Regions from separate parts of the Streptomyces sp. NPDC051310 genome, predicted to be linked through region 1. Evidence: riboswitches for the same ligand, from Rfam matches in the RefSeq annotation. Region 1 holds a riboswitch; each other region holds the start of a gene.
What was found. Region 1 has a riboswitch for cobalamin ahead of ACIA79_RS09325 (ribonucleoside-diphosphate reductase subunit alpha). Riboswitches for the same ligand answer to the same signal wherever they lie in the genome.
Positions count from the first base shown of each region.

Region 2: linked by a shared signal. The riboswitch ahead of ACIA79_RS11380 (energy-coupling factor ABC transporter permease) and the one ahead of ACIA79_RS09325 (ribonucleoside-diphosphate reductase subunit alpha) in region 1 are both predicted to bind cobalamin.
Region 3: linked by a shared signal. The riboswitch ahead of cobN (cobaltochelatase subunit CobN) and the one ahead of ACIA79_RS09325 (ribonucleoside-diphosphate reductase subunit alpha) in region 1 are both predicted to bind cobalamin.
Region 4: linked by a shared signal. The riboswitch ahead of ACIA79_RS00855 (prenyltransferase/squalene oxidase repeat-containing protein) and the one ahead of ACIA79_RS09325 (ribonucleoside-diphosphate reductase subunit alpha) in region 1 are both predicted to bind cobalamin.

Region 1 is NZ_JBITEO010000005.1:56,068-59,307, forward strand. It holds gene ACIA79_RS09310 (carbon starvation CstA family protein) at 1-752, shown strand, start outside; gene ACIA79_RS09315 (YbdD/YjiX family protein) at 758-973, shown strand; gene ACIA79_RS09320 (GNAT family N-acetyltransferase) at 1,055-1,558, shown strand; cobalamin riboswitch at 1,578-1,734, shown strand; gene ACIA79_RS09325 (ribonucleoside-diphosphate reductase subunit alpha) at 1,871-3,240, shown strand, end outside.
Region 2 is NZ_JBITEO010000006.1:127,188-130,427, reverse strand. It holds gene dhaL (dihydroxyacetone kinase subunit DhaL) at 1-548, shown strand, start outside; gene dhaM (dihydroxyacetone kinase phosphoryl donor subunit DhaM) at 545-952, shown strand; cobalamin riboswitch at 1,261-1,495, shown strand; gene ACIA79_RS11380 (energy-coupling factor ABC transporter permease) at 1,525-2,349, shown strand; gene ACIA79_RS11375 (energy-coupling factor ABC transporter substrate-binding protein) at 2,346-2,684, shown strand; gene cbiQ (cobalt ECF transporter T component CbiQ) at 2,691-3,240, shown strand, end outside.
Region 3 is NZ_JBITEO010000011.1:88,213-91,452, reverse strand. It holds gene ACIA79_RS18070 (precorrin-8X methylmutase) at 1-486, opposite strand, end outside; gene ACIA79_RS18065 (cobalamin biosynthesis protein CobG) at 483-1,697, opposite strand; cobalamin riboswitch at 1,722-1,853, shown strand; gene cobN (cobaltochelatase subunit CobN) at 1,891-3,240, shown strand, end outside.
Region 4 is NZ_JBITEO010000001.1:187,153-190,392, reverse strand. It holds gene ACIA79_RS00860 (SCO2322 family protein) at 1-493, opposite strand, end outside; gene ACIA79_RS00855 (prenyltransferase/squalene oxidase repeat-containing protein) at 493-1,809, opposite strand; cobalamin riboswitch at 1,944-2,077, opposite strand; gene ACIA79_RS00850 (MBL fold metallo-hydrolase) at 2,089-3,165, opposite strand.

The sequences.
Region 1 (3,240 bases):
ACGCCGGCACCCGCGTGGGCCGCTTCATGCTCCAGGACATGCTCGGCAACGTCTACAAGCCCTTCAGGCAGGTCAGCTGGAAGCCGGGCGTGTGGTTCGCCAGCGCGGTCGTCGTCGGCGGCTGGGGCTACTTCCTCTGGGTCGGCGTGCACGACCCGCTGGGCGGCATCAACCAGCTCTTCCCGCTGTTCGGCATCGCCAACCAGCTGCTGGCCGCCGTGGCCCTGGCGGTCTGCACGACGCTGCTGGTCAAGTCGGGCCGGCTGAAGTGGGCCTGGGTCACCGCGGTCCCGCTCGCCTGGGACGTGGCGGTCACGCTGACCGCCAGCTGGCAGAAGATCTTCTCGGCCGACCCGCGGGTGGGCTTCTTCGCCCAGCGGGACAAGTACCAGGCCGGCATCGACTCCGGGCAGGTGCTGCCCCCCGCGAAGTCGATGGACGACATGCACACCGTCGTCACCAACTCCACCGTCGACGGCGTCCTCTCCGCCCTCTTCGCCCTCCTCATCATCGTGGTGATCGCGGACGCGGGGCGCGTCTGCTGGAAGGCCGTCACCGACCCCGCCGGCGTGAAGCTCTCCGAGGTCCCGTACACCGAGTCCCGGATCGTGGCCCCCGCCGGGCTGTTCCCCACGGCGGAGGAGAAGGCCGAACTGGTCGCCGCCGGGCTCGGCCCGGACGGCGGCGTCCGCGGCGACCGCAAGGACGGAGGCAGTGGTGACGAGGTGCCGGCCGGGACCGGCTCGGCATGACACCGGTGACCGCTACGGGAGCACCCGGCCGCCTGCGGCGCGCCCTGGGCCGGCTGCGCTGGTACGTGCGTGAGCTGTCCGGCGAGTCGGTGTACGACAAGTACGTCGCCCACGCCCGGTCCCACGACCCGGACGCGGAGGTGCTGACCCGGCGCGAGTTCGAGCGCAGGCGCACCGACGCGCGGGAGGCGGACCCCCGCGACGGGTTCCGCTGCTGCTGAGCGGGTGAGCGCACGACGGGCCGCCGCGATTCCGGGGACGGAATGCGGCGGCCCGTCGCCGTCCCGCTCCACACTCGGACCATGGACATCACCATCAGGGCCGTACGGCCGGAGGAGCACGGGGCGCTGGGCGAGGTCACGGCCCAGGCGTACCTCGGAGACGGGCTGCTGGACTTCGGGGAGAGCGACGAGTACCTGATCGAGCTGCGGGACGTGTCCCGGCGGGCCGCCGGGGCCGAGGTCCTCGTGGCCGTGGAGCAGGACCGGCAGGTGCTCGGCGGTGTGACGTTCGCCGCCGCGGGCGGCGGGCCGTGGGCCGGTCTCGCCGCGGACGGGGAGGCCGAGATCGGGATGCTCGCGGTGGCTCCGGCGGCGCGGCGGCGGGGCGCCGGGGAGGCGCTCGTCCGGGCGTGCGTGGAGCGGGCCCGGGCGGTGGACGGCTGCCGGCGGGTCGTGCTGTCCTCCCGGCAGGCGATGCGGGCGGCCCACCGGCTCTACGAGCGGCTGGGGTTCGTACGGACTCCGGAGCGGGACTGGCAGCCGGTCCCGGGTGTCACCCTCTTCACCTACGCACTGGAGTTGTGACGCACGGCTGACACAACATGTGGGGGGTGCCGTCGTGGGCGCCCCCCACATGTATGCTCATCTCGCTGTCGCCGCAGGGGAATCCGGTGCAAATCCGGAACTGTCCCGCAACGGTGCACCGGTGTGCTTTTGCGCACCCGGAAGTCCGATGACCTGCCGACGGCGCACCCGGCCGTCCGGTCCGGGTGCCCAGACGTCCGGGCCTCGCGGAGTGGGCCGGTGGACGCGGTGCGTGCGCCCCTGTGCCCGGGGCGCCGGGTTCCGCTTCCCCGCCCGCCCGCCGGCCCCGAGCCGAGCGAGGGAGAGCCCCACGTGACCATCGCGCCAGCCGATCCGGCTTCAGCAGTCGCGGACGCGGAGACCGACGCACCGGGGACCGCGCTGCTGCGGATCCTGACCGACCTCACCGCCGATCTGCCCGACACCGACCCCGGCCGGGTCGCCGCCGCGGCGCTGCGCGGCCGGCACGCAGGTTCGGACGAGGCGGAGCTGCGCGAGCTCGCCACCGAGGCGGCCGCCGGTCTGATCGCCGAGGACCCGGCGTACTCCCGGCTCGCGGCCCGGCTGCTGACCCGGACCATCGCGGAGGAGGCGGCCGGGCAGGGCGCGGTGTCGTTCTCGGCGTCGGTGGCGGTGGGGCACCGGGAGGGTCTGATCGCGGACCGTACGGCGGAGTTCGTGTCGCTCCACGCGGACCGGATGGACGCGCTGGTCGACCCCGCGGCCGACGACCGGTTCGGGTACTTCGGGCTGCGCACGCTGTACTCGCGCTACCTGCTGCGCCACCCGATCACGCGCAAGGTGATCGAGACGCCGCAGCACTTCATGCTGCGGGTGGCGGCAGGGCTGGCCGAGGACGACTCGGTGCGCGCGCTGGAGGAGGTGGCGGCGCTGTACGGGCTGATGAGCCGGCTCGACTACCTGCCCTCCTCCCCCACGCTGTTCAACTCCGGGACCCGCCACCCCCAGATGTCGTCCTGCTACCTGCTGGACTCCCCGCAGGACGAGCTCGACTCCATCTACGACCGCTACCACCAGGTGGCACGGCTGTCGAAGCACGCCGGCGGCATCGGCCTGTCGTACTCACGCATCCGGGCCCGCGGTTCGCTGATCCGCGGCACGAACGGGCATTCCAACGGCATCGTGCCGTTCCTGAAGACGCTGGACGCCTCGGTCGCGGCCGTGAACCAGGGCGGGCGGCGCAAGGGCGCGGCGGCCGTGTACCTGGAGACGTGGCACGCGGACATCGAGGAGTTCCTGGAGCTGCGCGACAACACGGGCGAGGACGCCCGGCGTACGCACAACCTGAACCTGGCGCACTGGATCCCGGACGAGTTCATGCGCCGGGTCAACACCGACGCCGAGTGGTCGCTGTTCTCGCCGGCGGACGTGCCGGAGCTGGTCGACCTGTGGGGCGACGAGTTCGACGCCGCGTACCGGGCGGCCGAGGCGAAGGGCCTGGCCCGCAAGACCATGCCGGCCCGCGACCTGTACGGCCGGATGATGCGGACCCTCGCGCAGACCGGCAACGGCTGGATGACGTTCAAGGACGCCTCGAACCGCACCGCGAACCAGACGGCGGAGCCGGGCCGCACGGTCCACTCCTCCAACCTGTGCACCGAGATCCTGGAGGTGACGGACGACGGGGAGACCGCCGTCTGCAACCTGGGCTCGGTCAACCT
Region 2 (3,240 bases), on a different contig from region 1:
TGACCGAACTGGACTCGGCCATCGGTGACGCCGACCACGGCGCCAATATGCAGCGCGGTTTCGCCGCGGTGCTCACGGCGGTCGGGAAGGAGGAGCCGGAGACGCCCGGCGGGGTGCTCACGCTCGCCGGGCGGCAGTTGATCTCGACGGTGGGCGGTGCCTCCGGGCCGCTGTACGGGACGCTGCTGCGGCGCACCGGCAAGGCGCTCGGCGACGCCGCTTCGGTCGCGCCCGTCCAGCTCGTCGAGGCACTGCGCGCGGGCGTGGCCGCGGTGGCACAGCTCGGCGGTGCCGCGGCCGGCGACAAGACGATGCTGGACGCGCTGGAACCGGCGGTGGAGGCGCTCGGCGAGTCGCTGGGCGAGTCCTTCGCCGATGCCGCCGAGGCGGCGGACCAGGGGGCGCTGGCGACCGTGCCGATGCAGGCGCGCAAGGGCCGGGCGAGCTACCTCGGTGAGCGCAGCGTGGGACACCAGGACCCCGGGGCGACGTCGTCGGCGCTGTTGTTCGCCGCTCTCGCCGAGGCGGCGGCGGAGGGGGCCCGGTGAGCGGGGCGCCGGTGGGGATCGTGCTCGTCTCGCACAGCGCGGCGGTCGCCGCGTCCGTCGCCGAGCTGGCGCGGGGCCTCGCCGGGGGCGGTGCGGCCGCGCCCGTGGCGCCCGCGGGCGGTACCCCCGACGGCGGGCTCGGCACGAGCGCCGAGCTGATCACCGAGGCGGCGGCGTCGGTGGACGGCGGCGCGGGCGTGGCCGTCCTGGTCGACCTGGGCAGCGCCGTCCTGACGGTGAAGGCCCTCCTCGCGGAGGGCGACGAGCTCCCCGACGGCACGCGGCTGGTGGACGCCCCGTTCGTGGAGGGGGCGGTGGCGGCCGTGGTCACCGCCTCGGCGGGCGGCGACCTGGACGCGGTGGTGTCGGCGGCGTCCGAAGCGTACGGCTACCGCAAGGAGTAGCCCCCGCGGCGGGGGGGGGGGGGGGGGGGGGGCGCGGGGGCCCCCGGCGGGGGGCGGCGGGGCCGGGCGGGGGGGGGGGGGGCGGGGGGGGGGGGGGGGGGGGGGGGGGGGGGGGGGGGGGGGAGCCCCGCCGCGGCGGGCCCCCCCCGGCCCCCGCCCGGCTCGGCCCCTCCCCACGCCCCCGCCCCCGCAAGGACGACCCCCCCGCGCCGTGCTGCGCGCCGGCCCCGGGCGGTGTACGGCTCCGGCGGCGGAGCGCGGGGCGGGGAACCGGGGCAGGGGGACGCGGCGGGGGCGTGCGGGAGCGCGCGGGTTGTGATGCACCTGGTCAACGCACTACTGTCGCAGGGCCTTGGTGTACGGGAAACCGGTGCGGTACCGGTGCGGCCCTCGCCACTGTGATCGGGAAGTCCGGCTCCACTCCCGGGGGTACCACCCCGGGAAGCCACTGGAACACCGCGGGAGACCGTGGTGTCCGGGAAGGCGGAGCCGCGGCGGCATGACCCGTCAGCCAGGAGACCGGCCAAGGCGCGTTGTCCATCCACGAGGTGCTGGAGAGGGTCTCCCACATCATGCATATCGCCGAGGGCTATCTGCCCCCCGTGCACGCGGCCGCCTGGAGCGTGGCGGCCGCGCCGTTCGTCGTCCACGGTGTCCGGGCGCTCACCCGCGAGGTCAGGTCCAACCCCGAATCGACTCTCCTGCTCGGCGCGTCCGGTGCCTTCACCTTCGTCCTCTCGGCGCTGAAGCTCCCGTCGGTGACGGGCAGTTGCTCGCACCCCACCGGTACGGGCCTGGGCGCGATCCTCTTCCGGCCGCCGATCATGGCGGTGCTCGGCACCATCACCCTGCTGTTCCAGGCGCTGCTGCTGGCGCACGGCGGTCTGACGACCCTGGGCGCCAACGTCTTCTCGATGGCGATCGTCGGGCCGTGGGCCGGATTCGGCGTGTACCGGCTGCTGCGGCGCTCCGGCGTGCCGCTGATGGTGAGCGTGTTCTTCGGTGCGTTCGTCGCCGACCTGTCCACGTACTGCGTCACCAGCGTGCAGCTCGCGCTGGCGTTCCCGGACCCGAGCAGCGGGTTCGCGGGGGCGCTGGCCAAGTTCGGCGGCATCTTCGCCGTCACGCAGCTGCCGCTCGCGGTCAGCGAGGGCCTGCTCACCGTGCTGGTGATGCGGCTGCTGACGCAGTCGAGCAAGGGCGAGCTGACCCGTCTCGGAGTGCTGCTCGGGACGAAGGCGACCACGGAGGCGGAGAAGAAGGCGGGAACCGGGCCGGAGACGGAAGCCGCGCCGGAGACGGGGACCGGGTCGGAGACCGAAGCCGCGGCGGAGACGGGAACCGGGCCGGAGACGGGAACCGGGACCGGGACGAAGACGGAGGCCGTGGGCCGATGAGCCGTAACGCCAGGATCAACACGCTGCTGCTGCTCGTCGTCGTGGCGCTCGCCGTCCTCCCGCTCGCGCTGGGGATGGGCGACCACAAGGAGGAGCCGTTCACCGGCGCGGACGCGCAGGCCGAGACCGCCATCACCGAGACGCACCCGGACTACGAGCCGTGGTTCAGCCCGCTCTACGAACCGCCGTCGGGCGAGATCGAGTCGGCCCTGTTCTCCCTCCAGGCCGCCCTCGGGGCGGGGGTGCTGGCCTACTACTTCGGTCTGCGCCGCGGGCGGCGGCAGGGCGAGGCGCGGGCGCAGGCGCGCGCCGAGAGCGCCGGACGCGTCGAGTAGCCGCCGGTGCTGCCGATCGACGCGGCGGCGCACAGCAGTCGCTGGCGCCGCCGTCACCCGTGCGAGAAGGCCGTGCTCGGCTTCGGCCTGACCCTCCTCGCGATCTGCCTGCCGCCGTGGCCGGGGGCGGTGCTGGTGGCGCTGGCCACCCTGGGCGTGCTGCTGGGGCCGGCCGGGGTGGGACGGCGGCAGCTGTGGCGGGCGTTCCGCGTTCCGCTCGGCTTCTGCTGCACGGGGGCGGTTCCGTTGCTGTTCCAGGTGGGCGGGGCGGACGGGTTCGTGACCCTGGCCCCAGACGGGCCGGTGCACGCCGGGCAGCTGCTGCTGCGGACGTCGGCGGCGTCGCTCGGGGTGCTGCTGTTCGCGTTCACGACTCCTGTCTCGGACGTGCTGCCCCGGCTGGTACGGGCCGGGGTGCCGGCCCCGGTGGTCGACGTGGCGCTGGTGATGTACCGGATCAGCTTCCTGCTGCTGGACGCCGTCCGGCGGATCCGTGAGGCGCAGGCCGCGCGGCTGGGGCTGACGAGCCGGGCGGCCACCTGGCGGTCGCTGGCCG
Region 3 (3,240 bases), on a different contig from region 1:
CACCGCCGCCGGGCGCGGGGCGCCCGCGTCGATCATCTCCAGCAGCCGGAAGAGGGCGGTCGGCGCGTTGCCTATCGCGACCACGGCTCCTTCGAGGCGGTCGCGCCACAGTTCCAGGGCGGCCGCGCTGCGCGTGGTGCCCAGCTCGGCGGCGAGCGCGGGCACGGCGGGGTCGGAGAGCGTGCAGACCACGTCGTTGCCGGCGGGCAACCGCTTGCGCGTGACGCCGCTGGCGACCATCTGCGCGTCGCACAGGATCGGCGCCCCGGCGCGCAGCGCCTCCCGGGCGCGGACGACCACGTCCGGCGTCCAGGCGAGGTCCTGGACGAGGTCGACCATGCCGCAGGCGTGGATCATCCGCACGGCGACCTGGCTGACGTCGGCGGGCAGGCCCGCGAGATCCGCCTCGGAGCGGATCGTGGCAAAGGACTGGCGGTAGATCTCCGCCCCGTCCTTCTCGTAGTCGAACACTCTGCTCTCGCTCATTTCGTCGATCCTTGTACGGTCACCACGGTCACCTGGTACGTGCCTTCGCCGGTCGCCACCCTGTCGGTCCACGCGCCCTGCGGATGGCCGCACCGGCGGGCGCAGCCCGACCAGTGCACCGGCAGCGCACCCTCGCGGGGCCGCGCGTCCGCCCGTACGTCGGACAGGGACTTGGCGCAGCCCGGCCGTCCGGTGCAGGCGCTGACGCCGGCCCAGGGGGAGTCGGCACGGGTGATGAAACCGGCCGCGTCGAGGGCGCGCAGCCGCTCCCGCGCGGCCGCCGGGCCGGCGAAGCCCGGCAGCACGAAACCCCGCCACGGGGTGACCCGTACCTCCCGGGCCGGGAGCAGCGCGCGGAACTGCGCCGAGGTCACCCGGCCGAGGCGGGCCAGCACGCAGACGCTCCCGTCGCCGGTCGGCCCGGGTGCGGGCGGTGCCCCGGCCGGCAGCTCCGCGCCCGCCACCGGGTCCGCCGCGACCGCCGCGCGCCGCAGGTGTGCCGTCACGTCCACGTCCTGCCCCGCGGGCAGCTCCCGCACCCGCCACGCGCCCGTGCCCGCCGCGCGGGCCGCCGCGAGGAACGCCTCCGCCGCGGCCAGCGCGGCGCGCGGCGCGTCGGCGGCGGCGACCCGGTACGCCGCGCCCGCGACGTGCACCAGGGCGGTGCCGGCGGCCTCTGCGAGCAACGTCACATCGGCGCCCAGGGCCGCCACGTCGCCCCGTCCGTCGTCCACGGCGAACAGGAAGCGGCCGGACAGCTCCGTCGTCCAGTCCGCGCCGCACAGCAGCTCGTCCAGCCGGTACGCCCAGTCCGTCACGTCCGCCCCGGCGAGCGGTGAGACGACCATGTTCCGTACGCGCTCGTGGCGTTCGGAGGCGGGCAGCAGCCCGGCCCCGCGCAGCGCCTCCGCCAGCCCGAGCCCGCAGCCCTCGCCGAGGCCGCGCAGCTCGACGTTGCCCCGCGAGGTGAGGGAGAGGTGCCCGTCGCCCAGGCGGTCCGCCGCATCGGCCAGCACCTCGACCTGATGGGGCGTCAGTACACCGGTGGGCAGCCGGAGTCGGGCGAGCGCCCCGTCGTCGGCCCGGTGCAGCCGCAGCGCACCCGGACAGGCGTCGCCGCGGTCGCGCACGACGTCACCGGCGCGGTCCCGGCCGAGGTCCCGTATGTGAGCTTCACCCCGGTCCTGGGGGTTTGGTGAGCTGGGCGGCATGGCGGCGAGCATACGCGCAGCCTCTACTATGCAGACGGCACAGGGTCCCAGGGCCCTAGGGAGGAAGCCCGGTGAGAATCCGGCGCGGTCCCGCCACTGTGAGCCCGGCCACGCCGGACCGGGCGAGTCAGGAACTCCCGCCGTCCTACGACCACCCGGGGCGCGGACACCCCGAGGAAGGCCAGCGCACGCCATGACGCACGCGACGACCGAGGCGACGACTTCCGCCACCACGATCCTGCTGCTGTCGCACTCCGACACCGACCTGCTGAGCGCCCGCGCGGCCGGCGGGCCCGTCGCGTACCGGTTCGCCAACCCGGCCCGCCTCCCGCTGGACGACCTGCCCGCCCTCCTGGACGGCGCCGATCTCGTCGTCGTCCGCCTCCTCGGCGGCATCCGCGCCTGGGAGGAGGGGCTGGACGCGCTGCGCGCGAGCCGGAGGCCGCTGGTCGTCCTCACCGGCGAACAGGCCCCCGACGCCCAGCTGATGGAGACCTCCACCGTCCCCATCGGCATCGCGGCCGAGTCGCACGCCTACCTCGCCCACGGCGGCCCGGACAACCTGGAGCAGCTCGCCCGCTTCCTGTCCGACACCGTGCTGCTCACCGGGCACGGCTTCGAGCCCCCGGCCGCCGCACCCACCTGGGGCCCGCTGGAGCGGCCCGCGGCGAAGGACATCGCCGGCCCGACCGTCGCCGTGCTGTACTACCGCGCCCACCACATGAGCGGCAACACGGCGTTCGTCCACACCCTGTGCGACGCCGTCGAGGACGCCGGCGCCCGGCCACTGCCGCTGTACGTGGCGTCCCTGCGCGCGCCCGAGCCGGAGCTGCTCGACACCCTCGGGGCCGCCGACGCCGTCATCACCACCGTCCTCGCCGCCGGCGGCACCAAGCCCGCCGAGGCCCAGGCGGGAGGCGACGACGAGTCCTGGGACGCGGGCGCCCTCGCCGCCCTCGACGTCCCCATCCTCCAGGCCCTGTGCCTGACCGGCTCGCGCTCCGCCTGGGAGGAGAACGACGAGGGCCTCTCGCCGCTCGACGCCGCCAGCCAGGTCGCCGTCCCCGAGTTCGACGGCCGGCTCATCACCGTCCCGTTCTCCTTCAAGGAGATCGACGCCGACGGCCTGCCCGCGTACGTCGCCGACGCCGAGCGCGCGGCCCGCGTCGCCGGTATCGCCGTACGCCACGCCCGGCTGCGCCACATCCCGAACGCCGACAAGCGCCTGGCGCTGGTCCTGTCCGCGTACCCGACCAAGCACTCCCGCATCGGCAACGCCGTCGGTCTCGACACCCCCGCCTCCGCCGTGGCGCTGCTGCGCCGACTGGGGGAGGAGGGGTACGACTTCGGCGACGAGGACGTGCCGGGCCTGGCGTCCGGCGACGGCGACGAGCTGATCTACGCCCTGATCGAGGCCGGCGGCCACGACCAGGAGTGGCTCACCGAGGAGCAGCTGGCCAGGAACCCGGTCCGCATCCCGGCCGCCGACTACAAGCGCTGGTACGCCACCCTGCCGGAGGAGCTGCGCGAGCAGGTCGAGCAG
Region 4 (3,240 bases), on a different contig from region 1:
AGCCCCCGATGGCGCACAGCAGCGCCTGGCTGTTGTAGCGCAGCGGCCCGGCCACCGCGGCCAGCGCGTCCGCGCTCGTCGCGTCCTGCCGTACCCGTGCGCAGGCGGTCCGCGGCTCCGGCGGCGTGGCGGAGCCGTCCGGGGCGTCCGCCGCCGTGCCGAAGTCGATGACGACCGCGACGCGCTTGGTGCCGTCCGTGCGGGGCGTCCCGTCGCAGACCGCCGCGAAGTCGGGCGCCCGGCGCGGCCGGGCGGCGTCCGCCGAGCCGGTGCTCACGGCGAAGCGGTAGCCGTTCACCTCACCGTCCGCGGGCCGGGCCGTGGACGGGCCCTGGGTGGCGTACGCCCACGACGGCCCGGGGCCGCTCTGCCAGAACGACCAGTAGCGGTAGCCGGCCGCCTGGGCGGAGCCGGCGGCGAGCCAGGTCAGGGCGAGAGTCGTAGCCAGGGCCAGGGCGAGGAGCAGGGCCGGAGGCCGGGCGGCGGTCCGCATCACGGCTGCCGGTTCTTGTTGCGGCCGCTGATCAGGAAGCCGATGCCCATGCCGGCGAAGAGGAAGATGCCGACGACCAGCCAGACGCCGAAGCCGCTGCTCTCGCCCGACTCCTTGTTCTCCTGCTCCTCCTGCGCCCGCGTCTCGACGGTCGACTCGGGCTTCGGCCCGGTGGCGTTGAGTCGCTGGACGAGGTCGACGCCGCCGAAGTCGCGGGCGTCGGCCCCCAGGGTGTGCGCGGCGAAGATCAGCTGGGCCCAGGCGGCGGGGCCGTTCTCCTCGGCCCACGGCACGGCGTTCCGCTGGAGCCACTTCAGGGCGGGGGCGGCCTTGTCGCCGTGACCGGCGGCGCCGAGCGCCACGACGGCGTCGGCCGTGTTGCCGAAGTCGGGCGCGGGCGCGGCGGGGGTCGCGGTGCCGGGCATGGGGGGCAGGTCGAGGTGGCCGCTCTTCGCCAGGGCGGTCACCAGGTAGGCGGCGCCGTTGCGGGCGGCGCGCTCGGCGGTCCGCTTCGCCGCGGCCTCGCAGACCGGCGGCTGGTACGGCTTCACGCCCCGCGTCTGGACGTGCTTGCCCAGGCCCGCCAGCACGGCGGCGGCGGTGGCGTCGGCGTTGGCGACCAGCGTGCCGTTCCGGTCGGGCTGGTGGGCGAAGGCACCGGCGCCGGTCCTGGCGTCGCACGGGATCGCGAAGCCGAGCAGCGCGTCGTAGGGGGTGCGGCCGTCCGCGGACCGCACGTCGCCCGGCTTCCCGCCCGCCGCCGCGAGGGCGCTGATGACCACGGAGGTGGAGTTGGCGTCGCTGGGCCCGCCCGGGTTGTAGCTCCAGCCGCCGTCCTTGTTCTGGACGCCGGTGAGCCAGTCCGCGCCCGCCTCGACGGCCTTCGTCACGGGGTCGGTCTCCCCGTCCTCCGTCTCCGGCCGGTCCAGCCCCGCGAGCGCCTGGACGGCGACGGCGGTGGCGTTGGTGTCCAGCGGCACGGCGGGGTCGCAGGGCTTGGCCGGGTCGGGCCGGTAGGAGGCGAAGCCACCGTTGTCGCACTGCTGACCCAGCAGCCAGGCCACGGCCTTCCCGGCGGGCTCGACACCGCTCGTCTCCTGCGCCATGAAGGCCAGGGACTGCCGCCACACGCCGTCGTACGTCGGGTCCTTCCGGCCGTACAGCCCGGAGGGGACGACGGGCGCCGCGGAGGACGCCGCCGGGGAGGGCGCCGCGTGCGCGGCGGGGGCGGCGGTGACGGCTGCGGCCCCGCCGGTGCACAGCACGGCGGTGGCGGCGAGCGCCGCGGCGACGCCGCGGCGGCGAACGGTGGTCATGGCGGGTGGCCTCTCCTGCGCGGTCTCCTGCGCGGTCCTGGGCGGGGCCGGGCACCGGCGCGCGCGGAAGGGCACCAGGCTCCGGCTCCGTATTCCTCGACGGTGCCGGTCACCGGGGTCGGTCCCGGTGACGCGAGCCGAACACGTACGCGTGCGGGGCGATCCGGCTCGCCACCGGTGCGGTGGCTCACGGTTGCGGGTCAGCGCCGGATTTGCACCGGCTTCCCCCCGTACGGGCATGATGACGACTCGCACACTCTACCGGCGGGTCGGTACGGCTCACAGGGCGACGTACGTCACGGGGGCGCTGCCCGGCACCGGCTCGGCGCGCCCCAGCTTCACCAGGTGCCGCAGGTGCGCCTCGGCCTCGGAGACGGCGATGGTGCGCGAGCCGTACGGGATGAGGTCCCAGGGGCGGTTCCAGGTCATGCGCTCGGCGAGCTGCCACGGGGTGAGCGGCGCGGCCAGCAGGGCGAGCAGCCCGGTGAGCCGCTCCTCGTGGTGGGCGAGCAGCTCCGCCACGCGCGCGGCGGCGCCGGTGAAGGCGTGCTGGTGGGCGGGGAGCACCTCGGCGGCACCGAGCCGGCCGGCCCGCTCCAGCGAGTCGAGGTAGTCGCCGAGCGGGTCCGTGGGCGTGGCGTCGTCGGGGTCCTCGTACAGGCCGATGTGCGGGCTGATCCCGGGCAGCAGGTGGTCGCCGGAGAAGAGGCGGCCGTGCCCGGGGCGGTGGGCCGGGTGGTCCTCCTCCAGGTGCAGGCAGACGTGGCCGGGGGTGTGCCCGGGAGTCCAGACGGCCCGCAGCCTGCGGCCCGCGAGGTCGAGGAGCCCGCCGGGGACGATCGCCCGGTCGGGCAGCGCGGGCCGCGGCACGGGCAGGGCGCGCCCCCGCCCGGACGCCCGCGCCTGCCGCAGCGGGGCCGTGTGCGCGTCGGGGGCGCCCGCGGCGGTGAGCCTGGCGAGGAGGAAGTCGAGCCAGGCGCCGGGCTCGGCCTCGCGGGTGCGGCGTACGACGGCGGCGTCGGCGGGGTGCATGGCGATCCAGGCGCCGGACGCCTCACGGACGCGGCCGGAGAGCCCGTGGTGGTCGGGGTGGTGGTGCGTGATGACGACGCCGTGCACGTCCTCGACCCGGGTCCCGAGCGCGGCCAGCCCGGCGCGGAGCGCGTCCCACGACGCGGGATCGTCCCAGCCGGTGTCGATCAGGACGGGGCCGCGACCGGTGTCGAGGAGGTGGACCAGGGTGTGCCCGAGGGGATTGTCCGGAATGGGCACCGCGATGCTCCACACACCCCCACCGTGCCCGATCACGCCCCGCCGCGGGTCTCCGCCGCCGCCGGTCGCCGTCGCGTGCGCCATGGAGCGCCCCCATCCCTCGCCGCGGGTACGGCCATTGCCCACTATAACTAGAACTGGTATCAGTTCTGAGTCACT